Regions from separate parts of the Streptomyces pluripotens genome, predicted to be linked through region 1. Evidence: riboswitches for the same ligand, from Rfam matches in the RefSeq annotation. Region 1 holds a riboswitch; the other holds the start of a gene.
What was found. A riboswitch is a leader RNA that binds a small molecule or an ion and turns the genes downstream of it on or off. The one in region 1 is predicted to bind glycine.
Positions count from the first base shown of each region.

Region 2: another riboswitch for glycine. It lies ahead of gcvT (glycine cleavage system aminomethyltransferase GcvT); the one in region 1 lies ahead of gcvP (aminomethyl-transferring glycine dehydrogenase).

Region 1 covers NZ_CP021080.1:846,403-853,572, reverse strand. Annotated here, with positions in the region: gene LK06_RS03640 (zinc-ribbon and FHA domain-containing protein) at 71-901, shown strand; gene ftsR (transcriptional regulator FtsR) at 945-1,682, shown strand; gene LK06_RS03630 (bifunctional nuclease family protein) at 1,768-2,241, shown strand; gene LK06_RS03625 (MerR family transcriptional regulator) at 2,512-3,195, shown strand; gene LK06_RS03620 (DNA polymerase IV) at 3,265-4,710, shown strand; gene LK06_RS03615 (PRC-barrel domain-containing protein) at 4,632-5,003, opposite strand; glycine riboswitch at 5,123-5,217, shown strand; gene gcvP (aminomethyl-transferring glycine dehydrogenase) at 5,392-7,170, shown strand, end outside.
Region 2 covers NZ_CP021080.1:5,258,896-5,266,065, reverse strand. Annotated here, with positions in the region: gene LK06_RS23770 (ABC transporter permease) at 1-985, opposite strand, end outside; gene LK06_RS23765 (enhanced serine sensitivity protein SseB C-terminal domain-containing protein) at 1,275-2,072, opposite strand; gene LK06_RS23760 (enhanced serine sensitivity protein SseB) at 2,271-3,062, opposite strand; gene LK06_RS23755 (AAA family ATPase) at 3,125-3,820, opposite strand; glycine riboswitch at 3,999-4,091, shown strand; glycine riboswitch at 4,092-4,204, shown strand; gene gcvT (glycine cleavage system aminomethyltransferase GcvT) at 4,248-5,375, shown strand; gene gcvH (glycine cleavage system protein GcvH) at 5,489-5,866, shown strand; gene glyA (serine hydroxymethyltransferase) at 5,892-7,157, shown strand.

The DNA.
Region 1 (7,170 bases):
CGGCCGGTGTAGGCAATCAGGGTTCGTCCTGCCCCACGGGCGGGTCTGTTTCGGTCAAGGGGAATCGCCCGTGAAGTTGTTTGCGAAGTTGTTCGGCAAGAGCGCGCGAGAAGGCAGCGACAACGCGACCGCTCGCCACCGCGCACAGCCTGACGCGGAGGGCCAGCGCCCGCTGTTCCGGGACCAGGTCACTGGTCCGGGCGGTGACATTTCCGGTGGTCAGGGTGCGGCGTCTGTTGACCCTGCCCAGTCCGGCGGCATAGGTTTCGGGCAACCGTCAACCTCAGGTACGGGTGGAGGGTTCACCTCCGGCCCGTACGCGTCCAACGCCCCGGCGGGGCAGCCGCGGCAGGAGGATCCGTCCATGTCGGTCCTGGTGTGTACGAGGTGCGGTAACCGCAACGCGGAGAACGCCCGCTTCTGCTCCCACTGCGGTGCGCCCCTGCGTCCCGGAGTGGCGCCCGAGCGCGCCTCCGAGACGACGTCCACGATCTCGATCTCCGGGCTTGAGGCCTACGACGCGGAGGTAACCGGCCAGACGCCTCTGCCGATGCTCTCCCCGGAGGCGCAGGCCGCGGTGGATGCGCTGCCGCTGGGATCGGCGCTGCTGGTGGTGCGCCGAGGGCCGAATTCGGGTAGCCGCTTCCTGTTGGACAGCGACCTGACGACGGCTGGCCGCCATCCGCAGAGCGACATCTTCCTGGACGACGTCACTGTCTCGCGTCGGCACGTGGAGTTCCGGCGCTCCCCGGACGGCTCGTTCACCGTGGCTGACGTGGGCAGCCTGAACGGCACGTACGTCAACCGTGAGCGGATCGACCAGGTCGCTCTGTCGAACGGGGACGAGGTGCAGATCGGCAAGTACCGGCTGGTGTTCTACGCAAGCAGGCAGGGCATCTGAGCCGCCCCCGGACGCGGTCCGGGGGGACCCCCAGGGAAGGTCCATGCTTCAAACACCGAGCGGCGGTGCCGGAAGCGGTACCGCCGCCAGGGACAGTGGGCTGATGAGCATCGGCACGGTGTTGAACGTGCTGCGCGACGAGTTCCCCGAAGTCACCATCTCCAAGATCCGTTTCCTGGAGTCGGAGGGCCTGGTCGAGCCGCAGCGGACTCCGTCCGGGTACCGCAAGTTCAGCGCCGAGGACGTCGAGCGTCTCGGTCACGTCCTGCGGATGCAGCGGGACCACTACCTGCCCCTCAAGGTGATCCGCGAGCACCTGGACGCCATGGAGCGGGGTGAGGCCGTCCCGCTGCCCGTGGTGGGACGCCAGCGCGCCTCGGACGACTTCCCGGAATCACCCGCCGGGCCCGCAGTGGCCCGGATCGGACGGGCGGAGCTGCTGGCGGCGGCGGACATCGACGAAGGCGAGCTGAAGGAGTGGGAGTCCTACGGGCTCATCGCTCCCCTGGCGGACGGGGTCTACGACGTCGAGACCGTCACGGTCGCCTCCCTCGTCGCCGAGCTGGGCCGCTTCGGGATCGAGCCGCGCCACCTGCGGGTGATGAAGGCCGCCGCCGACCGCGAGGCGGGTCTCGTCGATCAGATCGTGGCCCCCCTCAGACGCCATCGCAACCCACAGACCAGGGCGCATGCCGAAGCCCGTGCCAAGGAGCTGGCCGTGCTCACCGTGCGATTGCACACGGCCCTGGTGACGACTGCCCTCGGGGTGCGGCTGCCCTGACACCGAGGGCCCCGGGGCGGCCAGATCGGGCACCTGTTCCCGGCCCGACTACCCAAACGTCCCGACCACGGCCTAGGGTTGCTGTGTGAACGAGCTCGATGTCGTAGGTGTCCGGGTCGAAATGCCCTCCAACCAACCGATCGTGCTCCTGCGAGAAGTGGGAGGCGACCGTTACCTCCCCATCTGGATCGGGCCGGGGGAGGCGACGGCCATCGCTTTCGCCCAACAGGGCATGGCCCCCGCGCGACCGCTGACCCACGACCTGTTCAAGGACGTGCTGGAGGCCGTCGGCCAGGAGCTGACCGAAGTACGCATCACGGACCTGCGTGAAGGGGTCTTCTACGCGGAGCTCGTCTTCGCCAGCGGAGTCGAGGTCAGCGCCCGTCCCTCCGATGCCATAGCGCTTGCCCTGCGCACCGGAACGCCGATCTACGGCAGCGACACGGTCCTGGACGATGCGGGTATCGCGATTCCCGACGAGCAGGAGGACGAGGTGGAGAAGTTCCGTGAGTTCCTCGACCAGATCTCGCCCGAGGACTTCGGGACCAGCAGCCAGTGAGCACCAGGAGCCGGTGAGGGGCCGGCCCGCCGGATTCAGTCCGCGGGCGGGAAACCGGCCGTGCCCGACGGGTCGGGTGGGCAATTGCCACCGTCCATTGAGAGCGTCCTACGGCTCCCGGCGAGCGCATTCAGCTAGCCTTTCCCCGCGGTGGGGCACGGAAAACCACTCCTTGGGTGATTGTCACTCGGCGTGCCGAGTGTGGCGATCGTTGACGCACCCCTGGTGACTGCCTACCGTCGAGAAGGCAGGTCAAGGACGGAGGTCGGCGTGAGAACCAGCGGCGACGGTACGGCTGGGGGTGCCCCCGAACCCGGTTTCGGGGAGAGCGGTCCGTACCCGGCCCAGAGCTCTCGGTCACGTCAGAGCGGGGGGTACCCCCAACCCAGCGGCGCGGCCGGTCATGCTCCGCAGCGGCCGAGGGCGGTGCCGGACGGCGGAGGGGCGGCGGCGATGACGTCCGAGCAGATCGGCTACCGCGGGCCCACTGCCTGCGCGGCCGCCGGTATCACCTACCGGCAACTTGACTACTGGGCCCGCACCGGCCTGGTCGAGCCGAGCGTGCGCCCGGCCTACGGGTCGGGAACGCAACGGTTGTACAGCTTCCGGGACGTCGTCGTCCTGAAGATTGTCAAGCGGTTCCTGGACACCGGGGTCTCGCTCCAGAACATCCGCAGCGCGGTCCAGCACCTCAGAGAACGCGGTTTCCGGGACCTGGAGCGGATGACCTTGATGAGCGATGGCGCCACCGTGTACGAGTGCACCTCGCCGGACGAGGTGCACGCCCTGCTCCAGGGCGGTCAGGGTGTCTTCGGGATCGCGGTGGGCGTGGTGTGGCGGGACGTAGAAAGCGCGCTCTCCCAGCTGCACGGAGAACGCATCGACACGGGCGAGACGCTCGTCGGCCACAACCCCGCTGACGAACTGGCGCGCCGCCGCAACCGGGCGGTCTGACCGCCGGCCCACGATTCGGCACCCTCCGGCGCCACCGCATTGTCAGTGCCGTGGTGCAGCATCGTAGGTGTGAGAACCGCGCCCACGATCCTGCATCTCGACATGGATGCCTTCTTCGCCTCGGTGGAGCAGGCGTCCAAGCCGAGTCTGCGGGGAAAGGCGGTCGTCGTGGGCGGGCTCGGACCGCGCGGAGTAGTGGCGACCGCGTCGTACGAGGCGCGGATCTTCGGGGTCCATTCCGCGATGCCCACGGCCCAGGCGCGCCGGTTGGCACCCCATGCCGCGTACCTGGTGCCGCGCTTCGGTCTGTACCGGTCGGTCAGCGAGCAGGTGATGGGGCTGTTGCGGGAGCTGTCACCGTTGGTGGAGCCGCTCAGCCTGGACGAGGCGTTCGTCGATCTGGAGGCCGGTGGATCGGCCTGGGACGGGGAATCGGCGCGACTGGCCGGGTCGAAACTGCGTGCGGACATCCGGGCCGCCACGGGTCTCACCGGATCGGTGGGGCTGGCTGCCTCCAAGATGCTCGCGAAGATCGCCTCCGAGCAGGCCAAACCGGATGGTCTGGTGCTCGTCGAGCCGGGCACGGAGCAAGCGCTGCTGGGGCCGATGCCGGTGCGCACCCTGCCGGGAGTCGGGCCGGCTACCGGGGATCATCTGCGCAGAGCCGGAATCACCACGGTCGAGGAGCTGGCCGAGGCCGGCGAGGACGAACTCGTGCGGTTGCTCGGCAAGGCGCACGGGCACGCGTTGTCCGCCATGGCCCTGGCGCGCGACCAGCGGCCCGTGGTGGCCGAGCGGGAGACCAAATCGGTCTCGGTCGAGGACACCTACGACGTGGACATCCATGATCGGGTGCGGGTGGGTATCGAAGTGCAGCGTCTCGCCGACCGGTGCGTGGGGCGGCTGCGCGGGGCCGGGCTGTCAGGGCGGACCATCGTGCTGAAGGTTCGGCGATACGACTTCTCTACGCTCACCCGCTCCGAGACGCTCAGGGGGCCCACGGACGATCCGGCGGTCGTCCGGGAGGCAGCGGCCCGGTTGCTGGAGGCCGTGGACACCACGGGCGGGGTCCGGCTGCTCGGTGTCGGTGTCACCGGGCTCGCCGACTACACGCAGGAGGACCTGTTCGCGCAGGCGGCGGGCGAGCGGGCGGCAGGGGACCCTGTCGCGGAGGCCGTTCCCGAGGCTGTGGCGGAGCAGCCGGAGACCACCGAACGACTCTGGCGCGCCGGGCAGGACGTACGGCACGCCGAGCACGGGTACGGCTGGGTGCAGGGCAGTGGCCTGGGCCGGGTCACCGTGCGCTTCGAGACGCCCCAGTCGGATCCCGGGCGGGTGCGTACCTTCCGGGGGGACGATCCGGATCTTGAACCGGCGGATCCGCTGCCGCTGGTGCCGGGGCCGCCGGAACGGGACTGCGCCGCGTCAGACGGGGCTCAGCCCTCCTCGGTGCCCGCGAGCCTGCCGAAGTCGTGGTCCGAGAGCCTGGGGGGCGAGGCCACGTCGAGGCCGTAGTGGTGGTAGAGCTGCAATTCCTGCTCGGGGGAGAGATGGCGGCCCACGCCGAAGTCCGGGGCGTCCTTGATGAGGGCACGGTCGAACGGGACGTGCAGGGTGCCTTCGACGAGCTCGCTCGGCTCCAGGGGAACGAACGCGTCCCGGGAGAACAGGCCGGTGCGTACGGCGGCCCACTCGGGCACGCCGGTCGCGTCGTCGAGGTACACCTCGTCGATGGTGCCGATCTTGGTGCCATCGCGGTCGAACGCCTTGCGGCCGATCAGGCTGCGCGGATCGATGTCGGTCTGCACGGTCCCTCTCCCTCCACGTGGTCGCAAATCATCCGTAAGCACTACAAAAGAGCACATTTGGCGAGGCGGCCACTCGAAGGTCCGGACGTTGACCTCGCTGGTAGGCTGGCAGCGGCTGCTGACCCCGTGCGGGAGAGTCCTCCGACCACCTCGGAGGCGCCGAAGGAGCAAATCCTCCCCGGAATCTCTCAGGCTCATGTACCGCACGGACGAGGTCACTCTGGAAAGCAGGGCGGGTGTCGACGGCTTCCGCTCTCACCGACGGTGAAAACCGGCGTCCACGGGCGTCCGGTGAAGCTCTCAGGTTGAGATGACAGAGGGGGAGGCCGTCGGGGCACCCGCGCCGTGGTGCCCCTCGAAGGTCGCGTCAGACCAGGAGGCCTCCGCAATGACCGCCCATCGCATTCCGCTCTCCGAGCTCGAAACGGGCATTCCCTTCGAGCAGCGCCACATCGGGCCCGACCAGGAGGCACGGGCCAAGATGCTCGCGCAGGTCGGTTACGGCTCGCTCGACGAACTGACCGCCGCCGCGGTTCCGGACGTGATCAAGAACGCCGACGCGCTGGACCTGCCGGGCGCCCGCACCGAGACCGAGGTGCTCGCTGAGCTCCGCTCGCTCGCCGACCGCAACCAGGTCCTCGGATCCATGATCGGTCTTGGCTACTACGGCACCTTCACACCGCCGGTCATCCTGCGCAACGTCATGGAGAACCCGGCCTGGTACACGGCCTACACGCCGTACCAGCCGGAGATCTCCCAGGGCCGCCTGGAGGCCCTGCTGAACTTCCAGACCGTGGTCGCCGATCTCACCGGCCTGCCCACCTCCGGAGCCTCCCTGCTGGACGAGGGCACGGCCGCCGCCGAGGCGATGGCGCTGTCCCGGCGCATGGGCAAGAACAAGAAGGGCCTGTTCCTGGTCGACGCGGACGCGCTGCCGCAGACCATCGCCGTCATCGAGACGCGCGCCGAGCCGACCGGCGTCGAGGTCGTCGTCGCCGACCTCTCCGCGGGGATCCCGGCCGCGATCGCCGAGCGCGGGATCAACGGCGTGCTGATCCAATACCCGGGTGCGTCGGGAGCCGTACGTGACGTCAAGCCGGTCATCGATCAGGCGCACGAGCTCGGAGCCCTGGTCACCGTCGCCGCCGACCTGCTCGCGCTGACCCTGCTGACCTCGCCGGGTGAGTTGGGGGCCGACATCGCCGTCGGCTCAACCCAGCGCTTCGGCGTGCCGATGGGCTTCGGTGGTCCGCACGCCGGATACATGGCCGTGCACGAGAAGTTCGCGCGCAGCTTGCCGGGCCGTCTGGTGGGTGTCTCCGTCGACGCTGACGGGCACAAGGCCTACCGACTGGCCCTGCAGACCCGTGAGCAGCACATCCGCCGTGAGAAGGCCACGAGCAACATCTGTACCGCGCAGGTGCTGCTGGCCGTCATGGCCGGCATGTACGCCGTCTACCACGGACCGGAGGGCCTGCGGGCCATCGCACGGCGTACCCACCGCTACGCTGCGATCCTCACCGAGGGCCTCAGGGCGGGCGGCGTCGAGATCGTCCACGGTGCGTTCTTCGACACGGTGACCGCACGTGTGCCCGGCAGGGCCGCCGGGATCGTCGCCGCCGCCCGGGACGGCGGGGTCAACCTGCGCCTGGTCGACGCCGACCATGTCTCCATGGCCTGCGACGAGACCAGCACCCGGACCCAGCTGGCCACGGTCTGGTCCGCCTTCGGCGTCGAGGCCGACGTCGACGCGCTGGACGCGACCGCCGAGGACGCCCTGCCGACGGCGCTCCTGCGCACCGACGACTACCTGACCCACCCGGTCTTCCACCAGTACCGTTCCGAGACCGCGATGCTGCGCTACCTGCGTCGGCTGGCCGACCGCGACTACGCGCTCGACCGCGGCATGATCCCGCTGGGCTCCTGCACCATGAAGCTCAACGCGACCACGGAGATGGAGCCGGTCACCTGGCCCGAGTTCGGGCAGCTGCACCCCTTCGCGCCCGCCGAGCAGGCCGCGGGTTACCTCACCCTCATCCACGAGTTGGAGGAACGCCTCGCCGAGGTCACCGGCTACGACAAGGTTTCCCTGCAGCCGAACGCCGGCTCGCAGGGCGAGCTGGCCGGTCTGCTGGCCGTACGCGGCTACCACCGGGCCAACGGGGAC
Region 2 (7,170 bases), 4.4 Mb from region 1:
GCGCGTCACGCACGCCGTCGCCGAAGAGGTTGAAGGCAAGAACGGTGATGAAGATCGCCACACCCGGGATCACCATGTACATCGGGTCCGAGTCGTAGTAGTCGATCGCGTTCGAGAGCATCTGCCCCCAGGAGGCCGTGGGCGGCTTGACGCCCACGCCCAGGAAGCTGAGCGCTGCCTCGGTAAGGATGTTGGTGGGGATCATCATCGTCGTGTACACGACGATCGGCGCGACGAGGTTGGGCAGCAACTCCTTGAAGAGGATGTAGAGCCGACCAGCGCCGAGCGAGCGAGCGGCCTCGACGTACTCGCGTTCCCGCAGTGACAGCGTCTGACCGCGGACCACACGTCCGATGTAGGGCCAGCCGAAGAAGCCGATGACCAGGATCATGACGAACAGGCGCACGCCTGTACCGCTGAGGCCCAACATCTCGTTCGGCATGACGGAGACCAGCGCGATGATGAACAGCAGCTGCGGGAAGGCGAGGAGACCGTCCATGACACGGCTGATGACCGAGTCGACCCAGCCGCCGAAGAAGCCGGCCAGAACTCCGAGCACCGTGCCCAGCACCACCGCGACCAGGGCGGACAGGAAGCCGACGAGCAGGGAGATGCGGGCACCGTAGACGACGCGCGCGAAGATGTCGCGGCCGTTGACCGGTTCGACTCCGAGGAGGTGGTCGCCGCTGATGCCGCCCAGGGACCCCCTGGGCGTTCCGAACAGCGGGTCGATCAGGGACTCGTGGTAGGCATCCGGGTCCTGCCCGATCAGGCTCGTGATCAACGGCGCGAGCACCGCGATCACAATGAGGAGGAGAACAACGATGCCGCCGGCCAGGGCGAGCTTGTCCCGCTTCAGACGCTCCCATGCGATCCGCCCCAGGGAACGCCCCTGAACGGCCTTCGCATTGGTGGCGGCAACCGCCGCTTGCTCGGCCGCAGCCGCGGCCGCTTCCGCGGTCGGCTCGTGCAATGGTGCCGTCATTAGGCTGGGACCCCTCTCAACCGGCGGTAACCGGCCCGTACTTGCCGCTGGTAGCGGCATCAATCAGTCCTTCGTACGCAGGGGCCGCGCCCCTTGAAGGGGGAGTCTTCAATGCTGATGCGATCAGCCGCCAGCCTTGACGGTGAATGGATGCGCAACCGTGATGCAAGCTGGGGATTCCCGTTATGCGGACAGTACGTCACGGCGACCGGACAAGAGTAAGCCGAACAACGCCGGAGCAAAAAGGGCAATCAGGACAAGAGGAACTCGTGTGTCCCGTGAATCCTGCTCAGTAGCCGCCGCGCACCGGCGGATAGCCGTACCCGGCGGCAGGGGCCTGCGGCTGGGGCGGGGCCTGGAACCCGGGACGGGGCTGAGGTTGCGGTGGACCCACGTGGGCCTCGCGGTCGTAGAACGGGCGCGCGCTGGCCCGCATCCACATCACCACCGGGTCGTAGTCGTCGGTCATCGCGACCGTCGACACCGGGAGCCCCTCCGGCACCACCCCGATGGACTGCTGCATCATCGCGCGCACCGAGTCCACCGCGGCGGGCGAGGTGTCGTACACGTCCAGGCCGATGGCGAGGTACGGCGCCCCGAGCGCCGGCTGCACCCAGGCACGGCGCAGGGAGCGCAAGGCGGGGGTGCGGTGGGCATTCTGCGCGAGCAGGGCGTAGAACTGCGGAATCTCGATAACGGGCTCAGTGAGGCGCAGGGGGCCGGCGGGCTGACGTCCCAGGCCGGTGGCCAGACGGCGCAGGTCGAGCCAGGGAACGCCGACACCGCCGCCCGGGGCGTGCGGGTTGAGCCAGAGACCGTAGTGGTCGGGGTAGAGGGTGCGGGCCACGTCGAGTCCGTCGACGACCTCGTAGGAGCGGTTCCAGCCGCTGACGGATAGTTCCTGGGCGGAGGTCACACAGGGGGCGTAGTGGAAGCCCTCGACCTCCATGTCCCCGTACTGGGCATCCGGGGAACCGGCCTGGCCGTGCCAGAGGAGCATCCAGATCTGGCCGGAGGACGGGGTGGCGAGGGCGCGCAGCAGTGCCTCGTACGCGTCGTAGCGTCCGGGCGTGACCTGGCGCAGCATGTGCTCGACGCTGCCACTGTGGCTCGCGCTCACCTGTCGTACCGGCCCTTCTTCGGAAGCCCCTCGTTCAAAGACAGCTTAAGCGCCCACTGGGGTGAGGCCTGGGGTTCGTGCACGCGTACGAATCGTCCGTGACCGGCCGTGTCCCGTTTGCGGCCGGGACCCACACCGGACACGGCCGTGCGGCGCTCGGGTACGTCAGTGGCCGTACTGGTAGAAGGGCCGGACGTGGTTCTTCAGCCACTCGGCCACCGGGTCCTCGGTCACGTCCAGGAGGACCAGGTTGACCGGCCACGGCACCGGCACCCTGCCCAGGGCGCGGCCGAGGGCCTCCAGGGGGCGAGCGCGCAGGTCGCCCTCCCACTGCGACAGTTCCACGCCCACGAACATCACCGGGTCTGCCGTCTCGACGGCGGCCAGGCAGCGGCGGGCCGTGACGACCACGCCGGTCTCGGCGAACTCGGCGGAGGCGGCGGAGAGGAAGTCGACCGGGTCGTCCTGCCAGTCGGGCTCGAAGAGACGGACCCGGCCGCCGCTGCTGGGGCCGTCGAGCGGGGTGCGGGGCCCACGGCACAGTTCGGCGACCGCCTCGGGTGGCAGGGGGATGCCGACCACACCGCCCGGGTTCACGGCCATGCCCGCCTGCGGGGGAAGCCCGCGGGCGAACTCCACGGCAGGTGCGATGGTGTACGACATGTGGGAACCGGAGACCTGACGGAGCTGCTCCTCGGAGCTGAACACCGGAACGTACGCCTGGCCGTCGATCTCCAGCGTGGGCAGGTCCAGTTGGCCGCTGTCCGGGCCCCCGCCGCTGGGCAGTGGGATCCACAGGAAGCTCCGGCCGAGAACCTCGATGATCCGGCTGCCCGCGGACGGGATGCCGAGGGAGGCCGACAGCACCTCCTCCAGTTCATTGCCGGGCCAACCGCCGTGCGGGTGGGGGTGTGCCTGTGCGGGGAAGCCCGCGGGAACGTCCGCCGGGAAGTCCATCTGCTCTACCGCCTGCTGGGAACCGCTGTTGTGGAGAAGAAGGCTAGCGGGTGACGGTGACATCACCGAGGGCGAGTGCCGGCTGACCCGGCTCGGCCTAAGAAGCCGATGCGCTTCAGGGTGTCCGCCGCAGCCCGGTCCAGCAGCACAGCCGAGCCGCAGCCGACAGGCACCCGGCCCCGCTCGACCGCGCCGAGCAGGCGGGCCGTCGTACGGCAGTGGCGGCGGAAGGCGTGGCGGGAGACCCCCCGGCCACGCTGGCGTTGGCCCGCCCGGGCGGCCTCGGGAGCGACGTCGAGCAACAGCAGGTGCAGGATGCCGCCGCGGCGGCGGGCCGCACGGGCGAGCCAGCCGCGCACCCAGCCCTGGGTACCGCAATCGTGCACAACGACGGCCTCCTCGGCGCGCAAGGCGTGCCACAGCCGGCTGTAGTGGACGAGGCGCACCAGGGGGCGGTAGAGCGCGTACGGCAGTAAGCGGGGCAGCCGGGCGGCGAAGCGCTCACGGGTGTCCTGGGAATCGACGCACTGGCCGACGGCCGTGCGGTGCATCAGCGTGGACTTTCCGCTGCCGGGCAGGCCGGTGACCACGACCACGTCACGGGCACCGAAGTCCAGGGCCCGGGGGCTGCGGCCGGCTCGGCCGCGCAGATCGCGGACGACCGCGGAGGAAGGCTCGGAGCAGCTCTCATGGGCCGGGGCGAAGGGCTGCCCCGACACCACGGCACCGGCGGTGACGTACCCGGTGGTCCTCTTCACCATGATCGTCCTCCCCTACGGACTTGGCCGTTCCCGTGCCCACCACACGTAAAGGGAGGGTAATGAGGCGATGTCGGTGGTTCGGTGCGCATACCGCCACGGCTCGGTTACAGATGTGACCCTGACGGGCGGGGCCACGGCGTGCAATGATGTGCCGGCCAACTGCATACCGGCCGCTTGAATCCGCGCGGGAGAGTCCCCAGGCCGCTGGGGCGCCGAAGGAGCAAGTCCCTCCCTTGAATCTCTCAGGCCCCGTTACCGCGCGGGCGAGGCACATCTGAAAAGCGGGCTGCTGTGACAGTGGCTCCACCCAAGGTGCAAGCCGTGGTCGTCCCCGTGGCGGTCGTGGCGAACCTCTCAGGTTCCGATGACAGATGGGGAGGAACGTTCCTCGCCCCGTCCGCCTTCCCTGGGAGACGACCGACCGATGAGCAGTACCGAACCCACTGAACTCCGTCATACTGCGCTGGATGCGCTGCACCGCTCGCTCGGTGCGACGATGACCGACTTCGCCGGCTGGGACATGCCCCTGCGTTACGGCTCCGAGCGCGACGAGCACATCGCGGTGCGGACCAAGGCTGGCCTGTTCGACCTCTCCCACATGGGTGAGATCACCGTGACCGGCTCCGAGGCTGCCGTCTTCCTGAACCACGCCCTGGTCGGCAACATCGCCTCGGTCGGCGTCGGTCGTGCCCGCTACACCATGATCTGCCAGGCCGACGGCGGCATCCTGGACGACCTGATCGTCTACCGGCTGGCCGAGACCGAGTACATGGTCGTGGCCAACGCCTCCAACGCCCAGGTGGTGCTGGACGCACTGACCGAACGGGCCGCCGGTTTCGATGCGGAGGTACGTGACGACCGGGACGCCTACGCGCTGATCGCGGTGCAGGGCCCCGAGTCCCCCGGCATCCTGAAGTCCCTGACGGACGCGGACCTGGACGGCCTCAAGTACTACGCGGGTCTGCCCGGTACGGTCGCCGGTGTCCCGGCCCTCATCGCCCGCACCGGCTACACCGGCGAGGACGGCTTCGAGCTGTTCGTGAAGCCGGAGCACGTCGTGCGGCTATGGCAGGCCCTGACCGAGGCGGGCGAGGGCGTCGGCCTGGTGCCGTGCGGCCTGTCCTGCCGGGACACACTGCGCCTGGAGGCAGGCATGCCGCTGTACGGGCACGAGCTGAACACCTCCCTCACCCCCTTCGACGCCGGCCTCGGCCGCGTGGTCAAGTTCGAGAAGGCGGGTGACTTCGTTGGACGGGACGCGCTGGCGAAGGCCGCCGAGCGCGCTGCTTCCCAGCCGCCCCGGGTCCTGGTCGGCCTGATCGCCGAAGGCCGCCGAGTGCCGCGCGCCGGGTACTCCGTGGTCGCCGGCGGCGAGGTGATCGGCGAGGTCACCTCCGGAGCTCCCTCCCCCACCCTGGGCAAGCCGATCGCCATGGCCTATGTCGACGCGGCGCACGCAGCGCCGGGCACCGCGGGTGTCGGCGTGGACATCCGGGGCAGCCACGAGCCGTACCAGGTCGTGGCGCTGCCGTTCTACAAGCGCCAGAAGTGACACTGAGCGCGGAACGTCCCCTGACGTGACTCTGCGCACACTTCCCTGCTCACGAGCAGTTCCAGCAGTCCCCCCTTCATCAGCCCTCCCGCGCGTACAGGAGAATCCAGGTCATGAGCAACCCCCAGCAGCTGCGCTACAGCAAGGAGCACGAGTGGCTGTCGGCCGCCGAGAACGGCGTCTCGACGGTCGGCATCACCGAGTTCGCGGCCAACGCGCTCGGCGATGTCGTCTACGCCCAGCTCCCCGAGGTCGGCTCCACGGTGTCCGCGGGCGAGACCGTGGGCGAGTTGGAGTCGACGAAGTCGGTATCCGACCTGTACTCGCCGGTCACCGGTGAGGTCACCGAGATCAACGAGGATGTCGTCAACGACCCTTCGCTGGTGAACTCCGCCCCCTTCGAAGACGGCTGGCTGTTCAAGGTACGCGTCACGGAGGAGCCGGCCGACCTGCTCTCCGCCGACGAGTACGCCGCCCACGCCGCCGGCTGAAGAGTCCTGAAGGAGTCGTAGCCGTATGACTGTCCTGAACACCCCCCTGCACGAGCTGGACCCGGAGATCGCCGCCGCGGTCGACGCCGAGCTCAGCCGCCAGCAGTCCACGCTGGAGATGATCGCGTCCGAGAACTTCGCGCCGCTCGCGGTGATGGAGGCGCAGGGCTCGGTCCTCACCAACAAGTACGCCGAGGGCTACCCGGGCCGCCGCTACTACGGCGGCTGCGAGCACGTCGACGTCGCCGAGCAGATCGCCATCGACCGGATCAAGGAGCTGTTCGGCGCCGAGTACGCCAACGTGCAGCCCCACTCCGGTGCCTCCGCCAACCAGGCGGCGCTGTTCGCGCTGGCCCAGCCCGGGGACACCATCCTCGGCCTGGACCTGGCGCACGGCGGCCACCTGACCCACGGGATGCGGCTGAACTTCTCCGGCAAGCAGTTCCACGTGGTCGCGTACCACGTGGACGTGGAGACCGGCCTGGTCGACATGGCCGAAGTCGAGCGGCTCGCCAAGGAGCACCGCCCGAAGGTGATCATCGCCGGCTGGTCGGCCTACCCGCGGCAACTGGACTTCGCCGAGTTCCGCCGGATCGCCGACGAGGTCGAGGCCCACCTGTGGGTCGACATGGCGCACTTCGCGGGCCTGGTCGCCGCCGGTCTCCACCCGAACCCGGTGCAGTACGCGGACGTGGTCACCTCCACCACCCACAAGACCCTCGGCGGCCCGCGCGGCGGCATCATCCTCGCGAAGAAGGCCTTCGCCAAGAAGCTGAACTCGTCCGTCTTCCCGGGCTTCCAGGGCGGTCCCCTGGAGCACGTGATCGCGGCCAAGGCCGTCTCCTTCAAGGTCGCGGCGGGCGAAGAGTTCAAAGAGCGCCAGCGCCGGACCGTGGACGGTGCTCGCATCCTCGCCGAGCGTCTGACGGCGTCCGACGCCCGCGCGGCCGGCGTGAACGTCCTGTCCGGCGGCACCGACGTGCACTTGATCCTGGTCGACCTGCGCGAGTCCGAGCTGGACGGCCAGCAGGCCGAGGACCGCCTCCACGAGGTCGGGATCACCGTCAACCGCAACGCCGTCCCGAACGACCCGCGCCCCCCGATGGTCACCTCGGGCCTGAGGATCGGCACGCCCGCGCTCGCGACCCGCGGCTTCACGGCCGAGGACTTCGCCGAGGTCGCGGACGTGATCGCCGAGGCGCTCAAGCCGTCCTACGACGCCGAGGCCCTCAAGACGCGGGTGAAGGCGCTCGCCGACAAGCACCCGCTGTACCCGGGTCTGAACAAGTAGGTCACCGCACCAG